4 regions of the Enterobacter sichuanensis genome follow, and region 1 is predicted to be linked to each of the others. Evidence: predicted binding sites of a transcription regulator. Region 1 holds the regulator's gene; each other region holds the start of a gene.
The links. The regulator CRP, encoded in region 1, controls carbon source genes, mostly activating them, when cyclic AMP is high. The targets are predictions, from matches to a motif close to ATGTGANNNNNNTCACAT.
Positions count from the first base shown of each region.

Region 1 (4,682 bases):
GCGGGGAGGGCTGAGGATCATCGCTCAGAATCAGGCGGATAGCCTCCTGGTCAGCCTCCAGCGCGTCGTGGGCGTTCTGCCTGAGCAGCCCGCTCTGCCACTGCGGCCACAGCCAGACCATACCACCAAAGGCAATCAGACAGCCGATGAGGGTATCAATCAGCCTGGCGACAATAAACTGTTCGCCATTGAGCGTGAGCAACTGCAGGGTATACACCGCCGTCACCGTAAAACCCACCATCGCCCAGCCGTAGTTTTTACGAATAATCAGGTAGCTCACCAGCGTAATCACCAACATTCCTGCCAGGGTATAGCCTTCCGGCACGTGGAAGTGCAGCGTCACGCCCGCAATAATCAGCCCCGCCATCGTTCCGCCGGCCCGGTGCAGAATCCGCACCCGCGTGGCGCCGTAGCCATTCTGGGTGACAAACAGCACGGTCATTAAGATCCAGTAGGGTTTCGGCAGATGCAGCGCCATGCCCATCAGGCTGGCGACACTGAGCATGACGCTAATCCGTGCGGCATTGCGCAGGGCGGACGATTTAAGCGACAGATAACTTCTGAGCGCGGGCAACAGCGGAAGCCGTTTTTGTTTGTCCGCCATCAGATCGCGGGAATAAAGCGGGCGCTGGGTACGCAGCACGCGGGCGATGCGGCTGAAGTGCCAGGCGGCAAACTGACCGACCGGGTTATCCGGATGCTGACGGGCGATTTTCTCCAGCGCGCCGAGCTGTTTGTCCATGTTAAAGCGCGTGGGGTAGCGGTGATAGAGAATATCGTCGGCCAGGATCCGCAGGCGCGCGGAGACGGTCTGTGCGTTCCAGCGGATCACCGCTTCAGCGTGGCTGCGCTCTACCAGTTTTTGCACCTCTTGCGGGTGGTGAAGACTTACGGAGATATGTTCCTGCAGATCCAGCCCCACCTGGAAAGTGCGCAGCAGCCGTTTATATTCGTGATTCTGGTTGGCGGCGAGCATATGCAGTTGCTGGTAGCACTGGCTTATCAGATCCACCATCTTTTGCTGACGGGTCAGCAGCGGGGGCAGCGATCTTTCCGGATCGGTATGCTGGGTGAGCAGGGTGTATTTGGCTTCACAATACTCCGCCAGCTGCACATAGAGCAGGCTCAGGGATTCACGCAGCGGTTGTTCGCGCCACAGCCAGAACCAGAACCAGTTAAACAGCCCGTACCATAATGTCCCCAGCGCGTAGATCAGCAGCGGCTCCCACACCGGCATATTTCCGGCGAGGCTCAGCGTGAAAATGGCCGCAATCAGCGAGGCGGGAAGTAGACGGGCGTGCAGCGAGCTGATTTCGGCGGTGACACCCAGGGTCATCGCCAGCACGGTCAGGATCAGCGGCAGCGGAATATCGCGCGCCAGCAGAAGCTGCACGGCGAGACTACAGCCGGCAAACAGTGAACCGCCAATGATGAGTCGTTTGAAAAAGCGCTTATGCGGCGTGTCCAGACCGGCAATGTTGCAGCAGGCGGGCACCAGAGAAAAGAGCAGACCTTGCTGAAGATGTCCGAGGAGCAGGCCTACGGCCACAGGAAGACACAACACCAGCGTTTGTCGCAGTGCGTAGTTAACTTCCGGGTGATAGATCAGCCTGCGCCACATGGGGAGTAGAGACAAAAACGGCGTGACACCTTGCGGTGACACGCCGTTTGAGCGGAATTAACGCGTTCCGTAAACCACGATGGTTTTACCGTGGGCGGAGATCAGGTTTTGATCTTCCAGCATTTTCAGGATACGACCTACGGTTTCACGGGAGCAACCGACGATCTGACCAATTTCCTGACGGGTAATTTTAATTTGCATGCCGTCCGGGTGGGTCATGGCGTCTGGCTGTTTCGCCAGGTTCAGCAGCGTCTGTGCAATACGGCCCGTCACGTCCAGGAAGGCGAGGTTGCCCACTTTCTCAGAGGTGACCTGCAGACGGCGCGCCATCTGGGAAGAAAGACGCATCAGGATGTCAGGGTTAACCTGAATCAGCTGACGGAATTTCTTGTAAGAAATTTCAGCCACTTCACATGCTGTCTTTGCACGAACCCAGGCGCTACGTTCCTGGCCCTCTTCAAACAGGCCCAGTTCACCGATGAAATCGCCCTGGTTCAGATAAGAAAGGATCATCTCTTTCCCTTCTTCATCTTTGATCAGCACTGCCACCGAGCCTTTAACGATGTAATACAACGTTTCCGCTTTTTCACCCTGGTGAATCAGCGTGCTCTTCGATGGGTACTTATGAATGTGGCAATGAGACAAGAACCATTCGAGAGTCGGGTCTGTTTGCGGTTTGCCAAGCACCATGCGCTGTTATCCTCTGTTATAAGCTGTCACCAGAGTCATCAGATGCATCCGGACTCTGGGGTTGCAATCGAATTCTTACCCATACCCTGGGAAGTCGGCTACCGTAACGTTTCGCAGCCAGTAAAGTTTGATGTCCTCTGCATACACGTGTAACGTCAATGTATTACTGTAGCATCCTGAGTGTTTTAGCATAGCTTTCGCCGCGTGTCTCCTGGTGTCTCGCTTCAGCATGATGCAGGTCGCCTTCCATTGCGAGAAATGTAACGCACGCGTAATCTGTCACCAAAAATGCAACGTTGGAGTTTAAGAATATGCAAGCGCGCGTGAAATGGGTTGAAGGTTTAACGTTCCTGGGCGAGTCCGCTTCCGGACACCAGATTTTGATGGATGGCAACTCCGGCGATAAAGCGCCAAGCCCAATGGAGATGGTGCTGATGGCGGCAGGGGGATGCAGCGCCATTGACGTGGTGTCGATTCTGCAGAAAGGCCGTCATGACGTGACAGATTGCGAGGTTAAACTGACCTCAGAACGTCGTGAAGAGGCGCCACGCCTGTTCACCCATATTAATCTGCACTTTGTTGTGACCGGCAAAGCGTTGAAAGACACGGCGGTATCACGCGCGGTGGACCTGTCGGCGGAGAAGTACTGCTCTGTGGCGTTAATGCTGGAGAAGGCGGTAAAAATCACCCATTCGTATGAAGTGATTGAGGCGTGATTGATTGGGCATCGTGCGTGTTGATGCCCTCACCCTAACCCTCTCCCACAGGGAGAGGGAATATGATTATGCGATCTGCTTCCCTTCCATCAGTCGCTGTACCAGCGGCGTCATGATGAGCTCCATTGCCAGTCCCATTTTTCCGCCCGGCACCACTAATGTATTCATGTGAGAAATGAACGAGCCCTGCAGCATCGCCAGCAGCCACGGATAATCAATGCCTTCGAGATTGCGGAAATGGATCACCACAAAGCTCTCATCCAGCGACGGGATACTTTTGGCGGCGAACGGGTTGGAGGTGTCCACCGTCGGCACGCGCTGGAAGTTGATATGGGTGCGGGAAAACTGCGGCGTCAGGTAGTTGATGTAATCTTCCATGGAACGCACCACCGAGTCCATCACTGCCTCGCGTGAGTGGCCGCGCTCGCTCATGTCACGCGTCAGTTTCTGGATCCACTCCAGGTTGACGATTGGGACCACGCCGACCAGCAGATCCACGTGGCGCGCCACGTCGTGCTGCGGCGTAACCACGCCGCCGTGTAATCCTTCGTAGAACAGAACGTCGGTAGGTTCCGGCAGCGGCTGCCAGGGAGTAAAGGTGCCCGGCACCTGATTCCAGGGAACGGCTTCATCATAGGTATGCAGATACTTGCGGGACTGCCCTTTGCCGCTCTGTCCGTACTCAATAAAGGTTTGCTCCAGCAGGCCGAAGTCATTGGCCTCCGGGCCGAAGTAACTGATGTGTTTACCCAGATCGCGCGCTTTACGGATGGCCATATCCATCTCCGGACGCGTGTAGCGGTGAAAGCTGTCGCCTTCGACCTCCGCCGCACGGAGATTCAGCTGGGCGAAAATCTTGCGAAAGGCGAGGCTGGTGGTGGTGGTTCCCGCACCACTCGACCCCGTAACGGCAATAATCGGATGTCTGGCAGACATAACAACTCCCTGACTGAAAAGGGTGGAAGATCAGCCGTGAAACGCGTTGCGGGGCATGATATTGACCGTCTCATGCAGTTCTGACCACACCAGCACCACGTCGCCGCTTTTCAGCTGGCGCTTTACATCGTTGACCTTTTGCTCAAGCGAGCGTTCATGTTCACCATAATCGGTGCCTTCGCGCAATACAAAGCTTTCAATCAGATTATCGAGCGTTTCGGGAGCCAGATCCTGCCAGGGAATAATCATTTTGCACCGTCCAGATAAGGGGTTAGCCAGTCAGGGATACGCGTCTCAAGCCACATTTTCGGGCGGCGCAGCGTGCCACCGATAAACCCGACGTGGCCGCCATGCTCGGTCAACTGATAGTGAACGTTGTCGGGCAGAAACTCCTGTGCGGGGATCGAGTGGTGATCCATAAAGGGGTCATCTTTGGCATGAATGATCAGCGTCGGTTGCGTGATCTTGCTGAGCAGCGGCATGGCGCTGCACTGACGATAGTAATCAATCGCATCGGCGAAGCCGTGAATTTTGGCGGTGATCAGATCGTCGAACTCGCGAATTCGGCGCACCTTTTTCAGCTGGCGCAGGCTGACCGGCAGCGTATCCGGGTAAGCCTTCAGCTTACGCGCCGCGTTGGCTTTCAGCAGGTTGAGCAGATAGCGCTGATAGACGCGGGAAAAGCCTTTATCCATATGGTAGCTGCACTGCTCCAGCAT
Region 1 covers NZ_CP027986.1:4,308,361-4,313,042, reverse strand. Annotated here, with positions in the region: gene C1N69_RS20980 (YccS/YhfK family putative transporter) at 1-1,621, opposite strand, end outside; gene crp (cAMP-activated global transcriptional regulator CRP) at 1,679-2,311, opposite strand; gene C1N69_RS20970 (OsmC family protein) at 2,623-3,027, shown strand; gene C1N69_RS20965 (phosphoribulokinase) at 3,094-3,963, opposite strand; gene C1N69_RS20960 (YheU family protein) at 3,994-4,212, opposite strand; gene C1N69_RS20955 (hydrolase) at 4,209-4,682, opposite strand, start outside.

Region 2 (4,682 bases), 740 kb from region 1:
TCCTCGCCCCGAATGCTTGGCCTCGTATAATGCTTTATCGGCACGCCTCAGTAAGGCTGAAGTATCCCGCTGTCCCCCACAGACTTCGACAACCCCGGCACTAAACGACAGCGACAGCTTTCTCTCACCCACCACCAGCGGGTGTGTTTGCAGAAAGGTGCGCAGCCTGGCGGACAACTGCGCAGCGCCATTACCGTCAGCGTGCGCCAGCAAAAGCAAAAACTCTTCTCCTCCCACGCGCCCTAACGCTGACTCTGAGGGCGCTAACTCACGGATCGCGTTACAAAAGTGAAGGAGCGCCGCATCGCCCACCGGGTGACCCCACTCATCGTTGATCTGCTTGAAAAAATCCAGGTCAAACATCAGGACACAAAAGTGGCTGTTAACCTCCTGCCGGGTATTGGCCGCCAGCGCAAGCTCCAGCTGCTGCAAAATCGCCGAACGGTTAAAGCAGCCGGTAAGATCGTCGGTGGTGGCTTTTACCTCCAGCTCCTGCTCAGCTTTTTTCCGCTCGGTAATGTCCAGCCCAATATTGAGGATAGAGTTGTCCGGCAACAGAATGTTGGACCACAGTACCGTCAGCCGGGTGCCGTCTTTGCGCAGCGGATGCCATTCATACATATCTTTAAGCGGTGAGACATTGACCGACTCCCTGACCCGCCGCCGCTCTTCAGGGTCGGGATAAAACAGCGCAAGCGGATCGGCATATTCAGCGATCTCCGCCATCGTCCAGCCGAACACTTTTTCACATTCGGCATTCCATAGCACGCAGCGGTTAAATTTGTCGAAAGAGTTCATTAACACCGGGGCCCGTTCAAACAGGGTCTTATATTGCGTCACTACGCGCTGCATTTCCTGGGCGGTTTTCTCCCGGGCAATAATTTCCGCGAAATAGTCTTTTAATTTTTCGACCAGCACCACGACGATATTTTTTAGAACCGGCAGAGAATAGAGTCGTTCATCAAACCCTAAAAAGAAATAACCGCTGCAGTGCCAGTTATGGGTCGAAAGTTTGCACAGTACCCCGCTTTGCAGCTGCGCATAGCCGGGATGCTGAGGAGGAAATAACGCGCGGCCAATATTCTCTTTCCAGTAAACCACCCGCCACGAACGATGATGCCGCTCCAGCAGAGTGCCCGCGAGGAAATCGGCGACCTCGAAGGGATGGCAGGTCATCTCCCCGGCGCTGACCACACGCTGCAGGCCGTCATCACCATTTACGCTGACCCAGGCAAGGCTTGCGCCCAGGGCGCGGCTGATGGTCTCCAGCATGTCGGCCAGTGAACATTGGGCATGAAGCTGGGGCATCAGCTTTGCCAGCGCATGCAGCGCCTGCATGCTGTCATTAATAATCTCACGTCGGTTTTCTTTCATTTTTTTCGCTGATTATCAGGCGATAAACCGGACGCAACTTTCTTCAGATTCGAAATGTCGTCATACCAACGCCACAAGCTGGAACTCAGCGTAGCGAATTAAAACAACGTTGTGTGTAATTAAATACGTACAAATAAATAAAAAACAATAAAATTCAAAAACCTGAAAGGTTAGCTGCGAGTAAAATTAATTGTCCACTCAAGCATAAGCCAAAGGGATATGGCTGTAAACGTTATACAACGCGCCCTCTTTTGCATCGATTTTGCTATCTCAATGAATTCATTATAAAGAGTGTGGGGAATGAGAGCTTAGCCTGCAAAGATATATTTTCTCTCAGGCGAATACGGTTTACAGGCAGCGAGGGATCCCTCTTTTTCATCAGCCCGGGACTGGCGAATAAAACAGCAAACGTGATATAGTTCACACATCTTATGTAACGAAAAAATCTGTTTCATTCAGTTCGTCTGTTTTGTAGAGGATGGGTTTTATGGCAACCATTACTACCAGCATGGTTCTCTTGCGCTGGCCTTTGTTGAGTGCGGTACTGATGTTTTTAGCCAGCACGCTGAACATTCAATTTCGTAAATCTGACTACACGGGCCTTGCTGTCATCAGCACGCTGCTAGGGCTGGGTGCGGCCTGCTGGTTTGCAACGGGTCTGCTTGGCATTACTCTGCTGGATATGGCCGCCGTCTGGGAAAATATCAAAGTGGTGATGGTTGAAGCGATGAGCCACACGCCACCAGACTGGCCGATGGTGATTACCTGATGGTCGTTTTATAACAAGATGTTAAGAGCCTCTTTTACGAGGCTTTTTTATTTTCAGGGCTTCAGCCCATAACAAGCAGCGGGAATTTACTGATAATCGCCAGGCGGTTCTGGTGGTGTTACAGCCGAGATTGCCAGAAGCTCATACCGTCACGCGTCTGGTGACGATCTGTGATAATGACGTTGTATTTTTCCAGTAAGTATTGGGAAAACACTTTGCCAGGCAGATCGCGTAACACGCCACGATGCGACGGTTTGGGCGACCGCCATATCAGGATTTGCGTTACCGGCATGTAGTTTAAGAAGGCATCTTTCTGATAAATCACGCGATTGTAGTAAACAATCTCTTTGGTGATTTCATTAACTAAGGCCAGTTCAAAATGCTCGTTAGGAATACCCGCAATACGATTTTCAGCCCTGACAAAATGATAGCCTGGAGGGAATGGGCCAAAACTCAGCTCATCATCGACTGATGCTCGAAGGGAAATCTCATTCAGCAACGTCGTATTATGGCTGTCCACAGTCAGCATTGAGAATGTTTTCTGGACGTCAGCAGGATCAAAGAGTTGTTGTGGCATAGCACCTCGCGGACGATATTATTCAGACAACATTTACACCGTTATGCATGTAATTATCAACCACCGGGTAATATAAGAAGCCCTGCGACAGCAGGGCTTTTGTTAGAGGCTGGAAATCAGAACGGAATGTCGTCGTCGAAATCCATTGGCGGTTCGTTAGACGGCGCCGGCGCAGACTGCTGCTGCGGACGAGACTGTGCGCCGCCGCTGAACTGGTTGCCGCCCTGTGGCTGCTGAGGCTGACCCCAACCGCCCTGCTGCTGGCCACCACCTGCTGGTGCGCCACCGCCCTGACGGCCACCCAGCATCTGCATGGTGCCACCGACGTTAACCACCACTTCAGTGGTGTACTTCTCAGCACCGGACTGATCGGTCCATTTGCGGGTACGCAGCTGGCCTTCGATATACACCTGAGAACCTTTACGCAGATACTCACCGGCCACTTCTGCCAGTTTGCCAAACAGCACAACGCGGTGCCATTCGGTCTGCTCTTTCATCTCACCGGTCGCTTTATCACGCCAGGATTCGGAAGTAGCCAGCGTAATGTTGGCAACTGCGCCACCACTCGGCATGTAGCGTACTTCCGGGTCCTGGCCCAGATTACCGACGAGAATCACCTTGTTTACGCCTCTGCTGGCCATGTTCGTGTCTCCTGAATACGTTTCTTAATAGTGTAAACGCGCGAGTGTACCATTTCCATGCTGCATTTTGATAGCTGCGAGATGGATTCCAGAGTTCTCGTGCGAACATAACATTGTTACACAGTCAGTCAGAAAATGCATTCCAATACTGTATATTCAAACAGGTCAAATTGTGTCATAATTAGCCGTTTCTGACAGCCGTTTGTCCTTCAAACAAACCAGGCAATCCGTGTTCCAACCGGGAAAGGTGAATGGATAAGATCGAAGTTCGGGGCGCCCGCACCCACAATCTCAAGAATATCAACCTCATAATCCCTCGCGACAAACTCATTGTCGTGACCGGGCTTTCGGGGTCTGGCAAATCCTCACTGGCTTTCGACACTCTGTATGCCGAAGGACAGCGTCGTTACGTTGAATCACTCTCTGCGTACGCGCGTCAGTTCCTGTCGCTGATGGAAAAACCGGATGTCGACCACATTGAAGGCTTGTCTCCTGCTATCTCTATTGAGCAGAAGTCCACCTCGCATAACCCGCGCTCAACGGTCGGTACCATTACCGAAATTCATGACTACCTGCGTCTGCTGTATGCCCGCGTGGGTGAGCCGCGCTGCCCGGACCACGACGTCCCGCTGGCGGCACAGACCGTGAGCCAGATGGTGGATAACGTGCTGTCGCAGCCGGAAGGCAAACGCCTGATGCTGCTGGCGCCGATCATCAAAGAGCGTAAGGGCGAGCACACCAAAACGCTGGAAAACCTGGCAAGCCAGGGCTATATCCGCGCCCGTATTGATGGCGAGGTGTGTGACCTGTCCGATCCCCCTAAGCTGGAGCTGCAGAAGAAGCACACTATTGAAGTGGTGATTGACCGCTTTAAGGTGCGTGACGATCTCGCCACGCGTCTGGCGGAATCGTTTGAAACCGCGCTGGAACTCTCCGGCGGTACCGCCGTGGTCTCCGACATGGACGACCCGCAGGCGGAAGAGCTGCTCTTCTCCGCCAACTTTGCCTGTCCGATTTGCGGCTACAGCATGCGCGAGCTGGAACCGCGCCTGTTCTCATTCAACAACCCGGCGGGCGCCTGCCCGACGTGTGACGGCCTGGGTGTGCAGCAGTATTTTGACCCGGATCGTGTGATCCAGAATCCGGAGCTGTCGCTTGCGGGCGGCGCGATCCGCGGCTGGGATAAGCGTAACTTCTACTACTTCCAGATGCTTAAATCGCTGGCAGAGCACTATAAGTTCGACGTGGAAGCGCCGTGGGCCAGCCTGAGCCCGAACGTGCACAAAGTGATCCTGTTCGGTTCCGGTAAAGAGAACATCGA
Region 2 covers NZ_CP027986.1:333,713-338,394, reverse strand. Annotated here, with positions in the region: gene C1N69_RS01580 (GGDEF domain-containing protein) at 1-1,374, opposite strand, end outside; gene C1N69_RS01575 (YjcB family protein) at 1,862-2,143, shown strand; gene C1N69_RS01570 (hypothetical protein) at 2,262-2,720, opposite strand; gene ssb1 (single-stranded DNA-binding protein SSB1) at 2,837-3,361, opposite strand; gene uvrA (excinuclease ABC subunit UvrA) at 3,613-4,682, shown strand, end outside.
Region 2: C1N69_RS01575 (YjcB family protein) is a predicted target of CRP. The motif match lies at 1,783-1,800, and genes of this name have one in related genera.

Region 3 (4,682 bases), 2.1 Mb from region 1:
GCAACTGCTGGGCCAGCGCCTGGAGGTTTTTCCCCTTCTCTCCTTTCGGCCCGGTAGACTGTCGCACCACCAGACGGGCAGGTAAAATCGAGGACATACGCAACGCATTATCTTCGCCGCTGTCCAGAATGCGGCGCACCGCCTCTTTACCCTGCAGATCTAAATCCAGTGAGACCGTGGTCAGCGCCGGGTAGAAGAATGAGCTTTCGTAAGTGTCATCATAGCCAATCACCGACTTCTCGCCCGGAATGGAAATCTGCTGCTGGTGGAAGGCGCTCAGTACGCCCAGCGCCATCTGGTCGTTGCCCACCAGCACGGCGGAAAACTGCGGCGTTTCACGCAGCATCTGCAGCGCACCGGCATACCCGCTCTGCGCATCCCAGTTGCCGCGGATCACCGAGGCGGGCTCCAGACCGTAGCCTTTCAGGGTTTCGATCCAGCTTTTTAGCCTCAACTGTGCCGATACAGAGGACTCTGGCCCGGCCAGCAGGGCGATGTCGCGATGGCCCAGTTCGTAAAGGTATTTAACGCTGGCGCGGGTGCCGTCCGCCGGGTTAAACGAAACGTTAAACACGGAACTGTACGGGTCGACATCCAGGAACAGACAGACAATATCATCGTTGTCTGTCGCGATTTTCTGCGCCTCTTCGGCCTCCAGCGGCACGTTAATGATCACCTTGCTCACCCGCTGGGACTTCAGCTCGTTGATAGAATCCTGAATACTGTGATTGACGTTCTCATCAATCATGGAAATCAGGACCTGATAACCTTCCACATTCGCATAGCGTTTTACCGCCGCAGCCACCTGAGAAGGGGCATGCAATGCGAGCGAAATCGTCACCAGTCCGACAGTCTGGGTCTGTTTGCCGACCAGCTGCTGAGCCAGGCGGTTGGGCACATACCGTAATAACTCTATGGATTTCTCCACCTTGCTACGCGTGGCGTCGGATACATTGGCAGATTTATTCAGTACCCTGGACACGGTCTGATAGGAGACGCCTGCATGGCGTGCCACGTCCTCTAACGTTGCGCTTTTCGACTTCATGGTCCGGTTCCTTATGTTGTTATGCGCTGATTGTAACAGGGGCGCTGAAAAAAAACGCTTACCGCCCTCTTTTCACTGACACAACACCATCAAAAAGTATGACGCTCACAATGACACAACCTGCGACAAATCTCATTACCTGATACAAAATTGTCTATTTTATTTGCACTTAATCACACATTTATGATCATGCAATTGCCAGACAAAAGGTTTAGGCATTTTATGACAGCGGATTTGTGAACGTATTACAAAACAATAAGAGGGTAACAATGAACACGACGATCCGCTCTGTATCCGTTGCGCTGGCTGCCGCGTTAGCGTCTCCATCGCTGTTTGCCGCGTCTTCGGTACCGATTGATTTCCATGGCTATCTTCGCTCCGGCGTGGGCGTCTCACGGGATGGTGGGATGGAGGAGTGGCAGAAGAATAAAATTGGCCGTCTGGGTAACGAAGCCGATACCTACGGCGAGCTGGAACTGGGCTCTGAGGTTTATAAAAAGAACGACGTAAGCTTTTATCTCGACAGCATGGTGAGCATGGTGTCTGACGGCTCTAACGATAACGAAACCACCTTTGGCGACGATGCCCAGTTTGGCCTGCGTCAGTTGAACCTGCAGATCAAGGGGCTGATTCCGGGCGATCCCAACGCGGTGATCTGGGGTGGGAAGCGCTATTACCAGCGCCACGACCTGCACATCATCGACACCAAATACTGGAATATCTCGGGATCCGGCGCAGGTATCGAGAACTATACGCTCGGCCCTGGAGCGGTCTCCGTGGCGTGGATCCGCGGCGATGCCAACGACGTGGACTACCGCGTTGACGGTGATAACGACGTGAACATCAACTATATCGATCTACGCTATGCGGGCTGGAAACCGTGGGCAGGCGCCTGGACCGAAGTCGGCATCGACTACGCCATGCCAAACCCGACCAACAAGCAGAAAGAGTACGGCGGGCTGTACGAGGCCGACAACGGCGTGATGGTAACCGGCGAGATCAGCCAGGACATGCTGGGAGGATACAACAAGCTGGTGTTGCAGTACGCCAACAAAGGCCTGGCGCAGAACATGGTGTCCCAGGGGGGCGGCTGGTACGACATGTGGAACGATGTGAACGATGCCAGCGGCTACCGCGTGATCAATACCGGCTTAATTCCCATTACCGACAAGCTCTCCTTCAACCACGTGTTGACCTGGGGTTCGGCAGACGACACTACGCAATATACCGATAAATCGCGCCTGATTTCCCTTGTCGGCCGCGCGCAGTACCAGTTTACCGAGTATGTCCGCCTGATTGGCGAAGTGGGTGGTTTCTACCAGAAAGACACCTACACCGACGGGTCTGACTACAAGCAGAGCGGTGAGAAATATACCCTTGCCCTCGGCCTGGCCGATGGCCCTGACTTTATGTCGCGTCCGGAACTGCGCGTATTTGCGTCTTACCTGAATGATTCCGAAAAAGGGAAATCCTTCGAGGACGGCACCGCGAATAATACCTGGAACTTTGGGGTGCAGGTCGAAGCCTGGTGGTAAACCTTCATTTTTAAAATGCGTTAATCGTTATTGTATCTCCAGCTAATTGCAGCGTATATCTCTGCTCAGGGATAGCCATTATTTTGGCTATCCCTTTTTTATATTTACTGATTAAAATGTTCATCTAATAACTGACGTAAGGCATCAGACTGCCTGCCAAATATGGCGTGCACCTGCTGACCGATAATAATTACGCCCAGCGCCCCTTCATTCTGTAACGCCTCAGAGTCAACCCTATTTAAATCTTTAACCGTCACGCGCAGGCGGGTAATGCAGGCTTCAACGTGTTCGATATTATCGTCACCGCCAAACGCGGGAATTAAACGCTGGGTAATTTGACTGTCCATAATACGCCTCATTCTATGCAGATAAAAAAATGCCTGCTCGTGGAGCAGGCTCTTTGCCTTTTTGCCCGGCGGCGCTGCGCTTGCACGGGCCTACGGGTTGGGAAGGCCGGGTTAGCACAGCGCCACCCGGCAATAAAACCGCACTACGCTTTACGCCTGAGCACCCGACAGTCCCACGGCAGCAGCACGGTATCGCCCGCGGCGGCGGCGTCTGTCATGCAGTCGGTATACCCTTGCGGCAGCGTGATGTATTGCTGCTGTGCCGTGTAGTTCTGCACAAACACCCAGCTGGTTTCGCCATCCGTGCGCGCCGTGGCAACCACGCCCGGCGGGAGTTCACTCTCGATGGCGCGCGGCAGCGCCAGCTCGTTGATAATCCCGGCGAAGAAATCGCGCTGGAACGGCAGATCGTTGCGCGAAGCGACGTGCCACGCCTTGCCTTTACCGACGCGGTTGACCGTGACCGCAGGGCGACCGGCGTAGAAATCATCGCGGTAGGTCGCCAGCACCTGTGCGGACTCCGCGTGGATCAGCTCGCATAAATGCCGCACCTGATACGGCCCCTGCAGGCCTGCCGCGTTGCCCGCCAGCCCCTGAACCAAATTGCGCTCCCCCTCACCCAGGCAGTCGATCTCTTCTGCCCAGATCCCCAGCAGCTTGCGCAGCGGCCCGGGGAAACCGCCCAGATGACAGAGATCGGTCTCATCCACCACGCCGGTCCAGTAAGTCGTCACCAGATGTCCGCCATTAGCCACAAAGGCTTCTGCCCGCCCGGCAAATCCTTCGCGTACCATATAAAGCATGGGGGCTATCACCAGCGCGTACTGGCTCAGATCGCCGTCAGCGTCAATGACATCCACCGCGATGCCTTTTTCCCAGAACGGACGATAGTGCTCGTTGACGGTTTTTTCGTACTCCATTCCCATATTGCGCGGACCTTCGGCATCGTCCAGCGCCCAGCGGTTTTGCTGGTCGAAGACGATCGCCACCCGGGCCTCGGTACGGCAGCCGACCACCCCCGACAGGCGGGCCAGCATCTCGCCCAGGCGCGTCACTTCACGCCCGACGCGGGTATCCAGATGGCCCACGTGGTCGATAACCGCGCCGTGGAATTTCTCCACCGACCCGCGGCTTTTACGCCACTGGAAGTACTGCACTGAATCCGCCCCGTGCGCCACCGCCTGCATTGACGAGAGAATATGCATCCCCGGCTTTTTCAACTTGCTGGTCGGCTGCCAGTTGGTGGTGCTCGGCGTTGACTCCATCAGCACGAAGGGCTTACCGCCCTTCAGGCTGCGCATCATGTCATGATACATGGCGGTGTAGCAGGCAAGTGCCGTTTCGTCTTTCTCCCGGTGCCACATCGGGTAGCTGTCCCAGGAGATAAAGTCGATCGCCTTCGCAAGCTGCCAGTAGTCGTAGTCGTAGAAATACTCCATAAAGTTGGTGGTCACCGGCAGTTCGGCATTCGCGGCTTTTAGCGGGGCCACTTCATGGCGGCAGAAATCGGTCACCTGCGCGGTATTGAAGCGACGCCAGTCGAGGTTCAGGCCGTGAATCGACACTTCTCCCTGCGGCGCGGGGGACGCAATCTGCGACCAGTCAGTATAGGTATGGCTCCAGAAGGTGCTCCACCACGCATGGTTCAGCGCGTCGAGGGTTTTGTAACGCGCTTTCAGCCAGTCGCGGAAGCGTGCCTGGCACAGATCACAGTGGCATTCACCGCCGTACTCATTGGAGATATGCCAGCCCAGC
Region 3 covers NZ_CP027986.1:1,716,649-1,721,330, reverse strand. Annotated here, with positions in the region: gene C1N69_RS08115 (LacI family DNA-binding transcriptional regulator) at 1-1,045, opposite strand, end outside; gene C1N69_RS08110 (maltoporin) at 1,315-2,580, shown strand; gene C1N69_RS08105 (PTS sugar transporter subunit IIB) at 2,685-2,927, opposite strand; gene C1N69_RS08100 (beta-galactosidase) at 3,071-4,682, opposite strand, start outside.
Region 3: C1N69_RS08110 (maltoporin) is a predicted target of CRP. The motif match lies at 1,207-1,224, and genes of this name have one in related genera.

Region 4 (4,682 bases), 900 kb from region 1:
TGGGTTGAAAATGGAGAAATCCAGTATCCGGTGAGCGAAATTACCATTGCCGGCAACCTGAAGGACATGTGGCGCAACATCGTTACGGTCGGTAACGATATTGAAACACGTAGCAATATACAGTGTGGTTCAGTTCTTCTGCCCGAAATGAAAATTGCGGGTCAATAAAGATAGCGTTTTGTTAATAATAAAAAGGAAGTGAGCAATGCGTAAACATCTGTTAGCGATCGTCGCGGCTTCAACGCTGGTTCTTGGCTCTTCTGCGTTTGCTGCCGATCTTGAAGACGACATGGGCATCCTCGGGCAAAACCTGAAGGTGGTGCAGAAAGCGGACAATGCGGCGGAAATGAAAGACGCGCTGACCAAAATGCGTGAAGCGGCGCTGGATGCCCAGAAAGCAACACCGCCTAAGCTTGAAAACAAAGCGGCAGACAGTGCCGAGATGAAAGACTACCGTCACGGCTTTGACGTGCTGGTAGGGCAAATCGACGGTGCGCTGAAACTCGCCAACGAAGGCAAAGTGAAAGAAGCCCAGGCGGCGGCCGAGCAGTTTGTGACGACGCGCAACACGTATCATAAAAAGTACCGTTAATTGGGTGCCTGAGCTGTACGTCCTTTCCCTGTATGTGGAGGCGCACTGCGCGCCTCCACAAATTTGCTCCCTACTTGCCGGAGCGACAATCCATCCGCGCTATCACTTCAAGCGAGCCGTTTCGAAAACGGATCTCGCACAGTGTTTTCCTCGTCACCAGCGTTAAGATGATTATTGTCAAAGCAACAATCATCAAAACCCGGATAATTGGGGATTGGCGTTTCATGGATGCCTCCTTGCTTTAAAGCGGGCGAGGTAGCGAACTCCACGGTCGTGACGTGTTGTTTCGAGCCCCCGCCCTGATTTTTTATCAGGCGGGGCTTTCCACTTTCCGTCCCTTGCCTGAGACGGTCAGTCTCAAGCACCCGTCGCCACTCTAGCGAATCCCCATAAGAAAACCTTATCTACATCACATTTCTACGAGCCGACTCGTAATCTTTTCCACTTCGCTGACCTGTTCCTTGCCGCGTAATAGCGTGATATTCATCACGTAAATACAGCGGTTTATCCAGATTCAGCGCATTTATGTGGCACAGATCACTGCTGCGGCCCGCCTTTCCACTTCGAAGTGGAAAACAACTCGCTACAAACCCTTTCCCCCCGCCGTTAGTTTACTTACAGAGCCATTAACGGGGTAAGACCAGTGAGTAACGGAGCGGTAATGAACGACGTTGGGGAACAGGCAGTGCAAACAGAGCAGCTTGCGAACACGATGCTGCAGCAGGTTTATGCCCTGCTGGCCCGGCACAACATCATCCCCAATGCGGTACAGGAGCAGATGCTCACCTCCCACGTTCGTGCGATGGCGCACCGGTCCGTGACCGGCGAGCCGCTGCCGGAGGTTGAAGCGGAGCTGTTCGACGAAATTTCACCGGATTCAATGCGGCTGGCACGTGAAGTGGTGGCGCAGTTTGGCAACCTTCCTGATGAAGAGGCCTGGCTGCTCTCCGTTCACTTTGAAGTCGCGAAAGACAACCTTTAAGGAGCAACACATGGAACAGATTACAGTCGTGATTGGCGATCGCCTGGGTAAAGGTCAGAAAGTGGCCGCTGGTGTGGAAAAAGCGGGTGGACGCGCGGTGGTTGTGCCGGGCATGGCCGCGGATATGAAGCTGGGCGACGTGATGAAAGCGGAAAACGCCACCTTCGGTATCTCCTTCTGCGGTAGCGGCGGCGCGGGCGCCATCACCGCCCAGACCAAATATGGCTACAAAGCCAAATACGGTATGCGTTCCGTGGATGAAGGTGTGACTGCCATCAACGAAGGCTGCAACGTGCTGGGCTTTGGCTTTATGGATAAAGAAGAGCTGGGCGAGCGTCTGGTGCAGGCGTGGCAGAAAAAATACGGCGCATAAGCATGAAAGAACAGTTCACAACCACGGTGAGAGTGAAGGGGAAAGGCGACGCCAAAGCGCGCGCCTTTGCCGACGCGCTCAACCACGTTCAGGCCGCGGTGATGAAAGCCTCACCGCATATCTTACTGCGTATTGAGCCACAGGATGTGCAGGTCGTTCAGGCGCAAGAAGCGGTGCGAAAAGAAGCCTTTCTGTTCTTCTTTCTGCGCCGGGAAAGACGCACCTACAGCGTGGAGCTGGATGTGACCGTCAACGTGACCGCCATCAATCTTGACCAGGTGGATTTCGTCACGCAACGCTGATTATTCATAAAAGGGCAGACTGATGTTCTTAATTATATTAATAAAATCGCTCATCATCGGCGGCCTGGTAGGCGTCGGTGTCGGGGCCGGGGCTGCACGCATGTTTCATGCGCCTACCACACAGGGGATGGGCGCGTTTCGTACGTTAGGGGAGCTGAACTCCTGCGAAGGGGATCCGGCGTCTCACTTCTCCTTTGGGTTAGGTTTCTTCTTTAACGCCTGGGCCTCTTCCGTGGCCGCAGGGGCTTTCACACAGGACGTTGACCACCGCATCATCCCGAACTGGGGTGCGGCTGCACTGATGATCAAAAACCGTAACGTCGGCGAAACGCTGCACGACCCGCGCAAAATGGCGATTGCCTGCGGCGTGATCGGCATGGTCGTCGTGACCTTCCTGAACCTGACCGCCTCCTCGGTCCCTGCCGCACTGCAGGTCACCGCCGTGAAGGTGCTGGTGCCGGCGGCGAACCTGCTGGTCAACACCGTGATGCCGGTGATTTTCTGGCTGGCGGCCATCGATGCGGGTAAAAAATCGGGCTTCTGGGCCACCATCTTCGGCGGCGCAGCGCAGCTGATTATGGGCAACGCCGTACCGGGCCTGGTACTGGGGATCCTGATCGGTAAAGGCGTGGAAGAGAGCGGCTGGAACCACGTCACCAAAGTGATGATGGCGGCTATCGTCCTGCTCTTCGTGCTGAGCGGCTTCTTCCGCGGCTTCGACATGAAGATGATCGAATCCTTCCATCTGACCGTGCCGAACTGGCTCGACATGATCCACAACTCGCTCAGCGGTAAATAACAGGAGCCTGCAATGGAACAGAATAAAGGTTTTTGGTATGCCGACTGGTCGTTCCCGATCTTCGTTGGCCTGCTCTCCTCCGGCGTGTTCGCCGGGACGCACATGTATTACCTCTATGGCATCGGCGCGTTTAACGAAGTGGCCTTCGTGGCGATGCTGAAAGCGGGGATTGATACCGGCGTCTACGGCGCGGTGGCGGCGTTTGGCGCCAGCTTCCTGTTCGCCCGTATTATCGAAGGATCGCTGGTCGGTATTCTCGACATCGGCGGCGCCATCCAGACCGGCGTGGGGCTGGGGGTTCCGGCACTGCTGCTGGGGGCGGGCATCATGTTCCCGGTGACCAACTTTATTGCCGCGCTGATCACCGGCCTGGTGATTGGTCTGGCGATTGGCTACGTCATTATCCTGGCGCGTAAGTTCACCATCAACCAGAGCAACTCCACTTACGGCGCAGACGTCATGATGGGCGCAGGTAACGCTTCTGGCCGCTTCCTGGGGCCGTTGATTATCCTCAGCGCCATGACCGCCTCCATCCCGATTGGCGTGGGCTCCCTGCTGGGCGCGCTGCTGTTCTACATCTGGCAGAAGCCAATTACCGGTGGCGCCATTCTGGGAGCAATGATTTTAGGCTGGCTGTTCCCGGTCGCCCTTTAATACCTGCGGGCGCGCTGGCGCCCGCCTTATCAGGAGAACCCCATGTTTGATTTACTCCTGCGCCGCGCGCGCCTTGCCGACGATACCCTGACCGATATCGCCATTCAGGACGGTTCGATCGCGGCGCTGGGCGAGATTGATGCTCCCGCACATAAGACGGTTGAGCTGAACGGTGACGTGTTCGTCAGCGCAGGCTGGATCGACTCGCACGTTCACTGCTACCCGAACTCCCCGATTTACCACGACGAACCGGACAGCGTCGGGATTGCCACCGGCGTCACCAGCGTGGTGGATGCGGGCAGTACCGGGGCAGACGACGTGGACGATTTCTATGAAATTACCCGCAAAGCCACCACCGAGGTGTTCGCGCTGCTGAACATCTCCCGCGTAGGGCTGATTGCCCAGAATGAGCTGGCCAATATGGCCAATATTGACGCCGAGGCGGTGAAGCAGGCGGTAAAACGCCACCCTGATTTTATCGTCGGCCTGAAAGCGCGCATGAGCAGCAGCGTGGTCGGTGACAACGGTATTACGCCGCTTGCGCGCGCGAAAGCCATCCAGAAAGAGAACAGCGACCTGCCGCTGATGGTGCACATCGGCAATAACCCGCCAAACCTCGACGAAATCGCCGAATTGCTGAGCTCGGGCGACATCATCACCCACTGCTATAACGGCAAACCCAACCGCATTCTGACGCCTTCCGGCGAGCTGCGTGCGTCCATTACGTCTGCGCTGAAGCGCGGCGTACGGCTGGACGTTGGCCACGGTACGGCGAGCTTCAGCTTTGAGGTGGCAAAACGCGCCATCGCGATGGGCATTCTGCCCCACACCATCAGCTCGGATATCTACTGCCACAATCGCATCAATGGCCCGGTCGGGTCGCTGGCGAGCGTGATGTCTAAATTCCTCGCCATCGGCATGTCATTGCCGCAGGTGATTAACTGCGTGACCGCGAACGCGGCTGATGGCCTTCGACTGGC
Region 4 covers NZ_CP027986.1:499,832-504,513, forward strand. Annotated here, with positions in the region: gene pmbA (metalloprotease PmbA) at 1-168, shown strand, start outside; gene cybC (cytochrome b562) at 206-592, shown strand; gene C1N69_RS02385 (Hok/Gef family protein) at 663-818, opposite strand; gene C1N69_RS02390 (glycine dehydrogenase) at 1,236-1,574, shown strand; gene C1N69_RS02395 (SFCGS family glycine-rich protein) at 1,585-1,947, shown strand; gene C1N69_RS02400 (DUF4312 family protein) at 1,950-2,249, shown strand; gene C1N69_RS02405 (DUF4311 domain-containing protein) at 2,272-3,048, shown strand; gene C1N69_RS02410 (DUF4310 family protein) at 3,061-3,702, shown strand; gene C1N69_RS02415 (amidohydrolase/deacetylase family metallohydrolase) at 3,745-4,682, shown strand, end outside.
Region 4: C1N69_RS02390 (glycine dehydrogenase) is a predicted target of CRP. The motif match lies at 1,118-1,135, and genes of this name have one in related genera.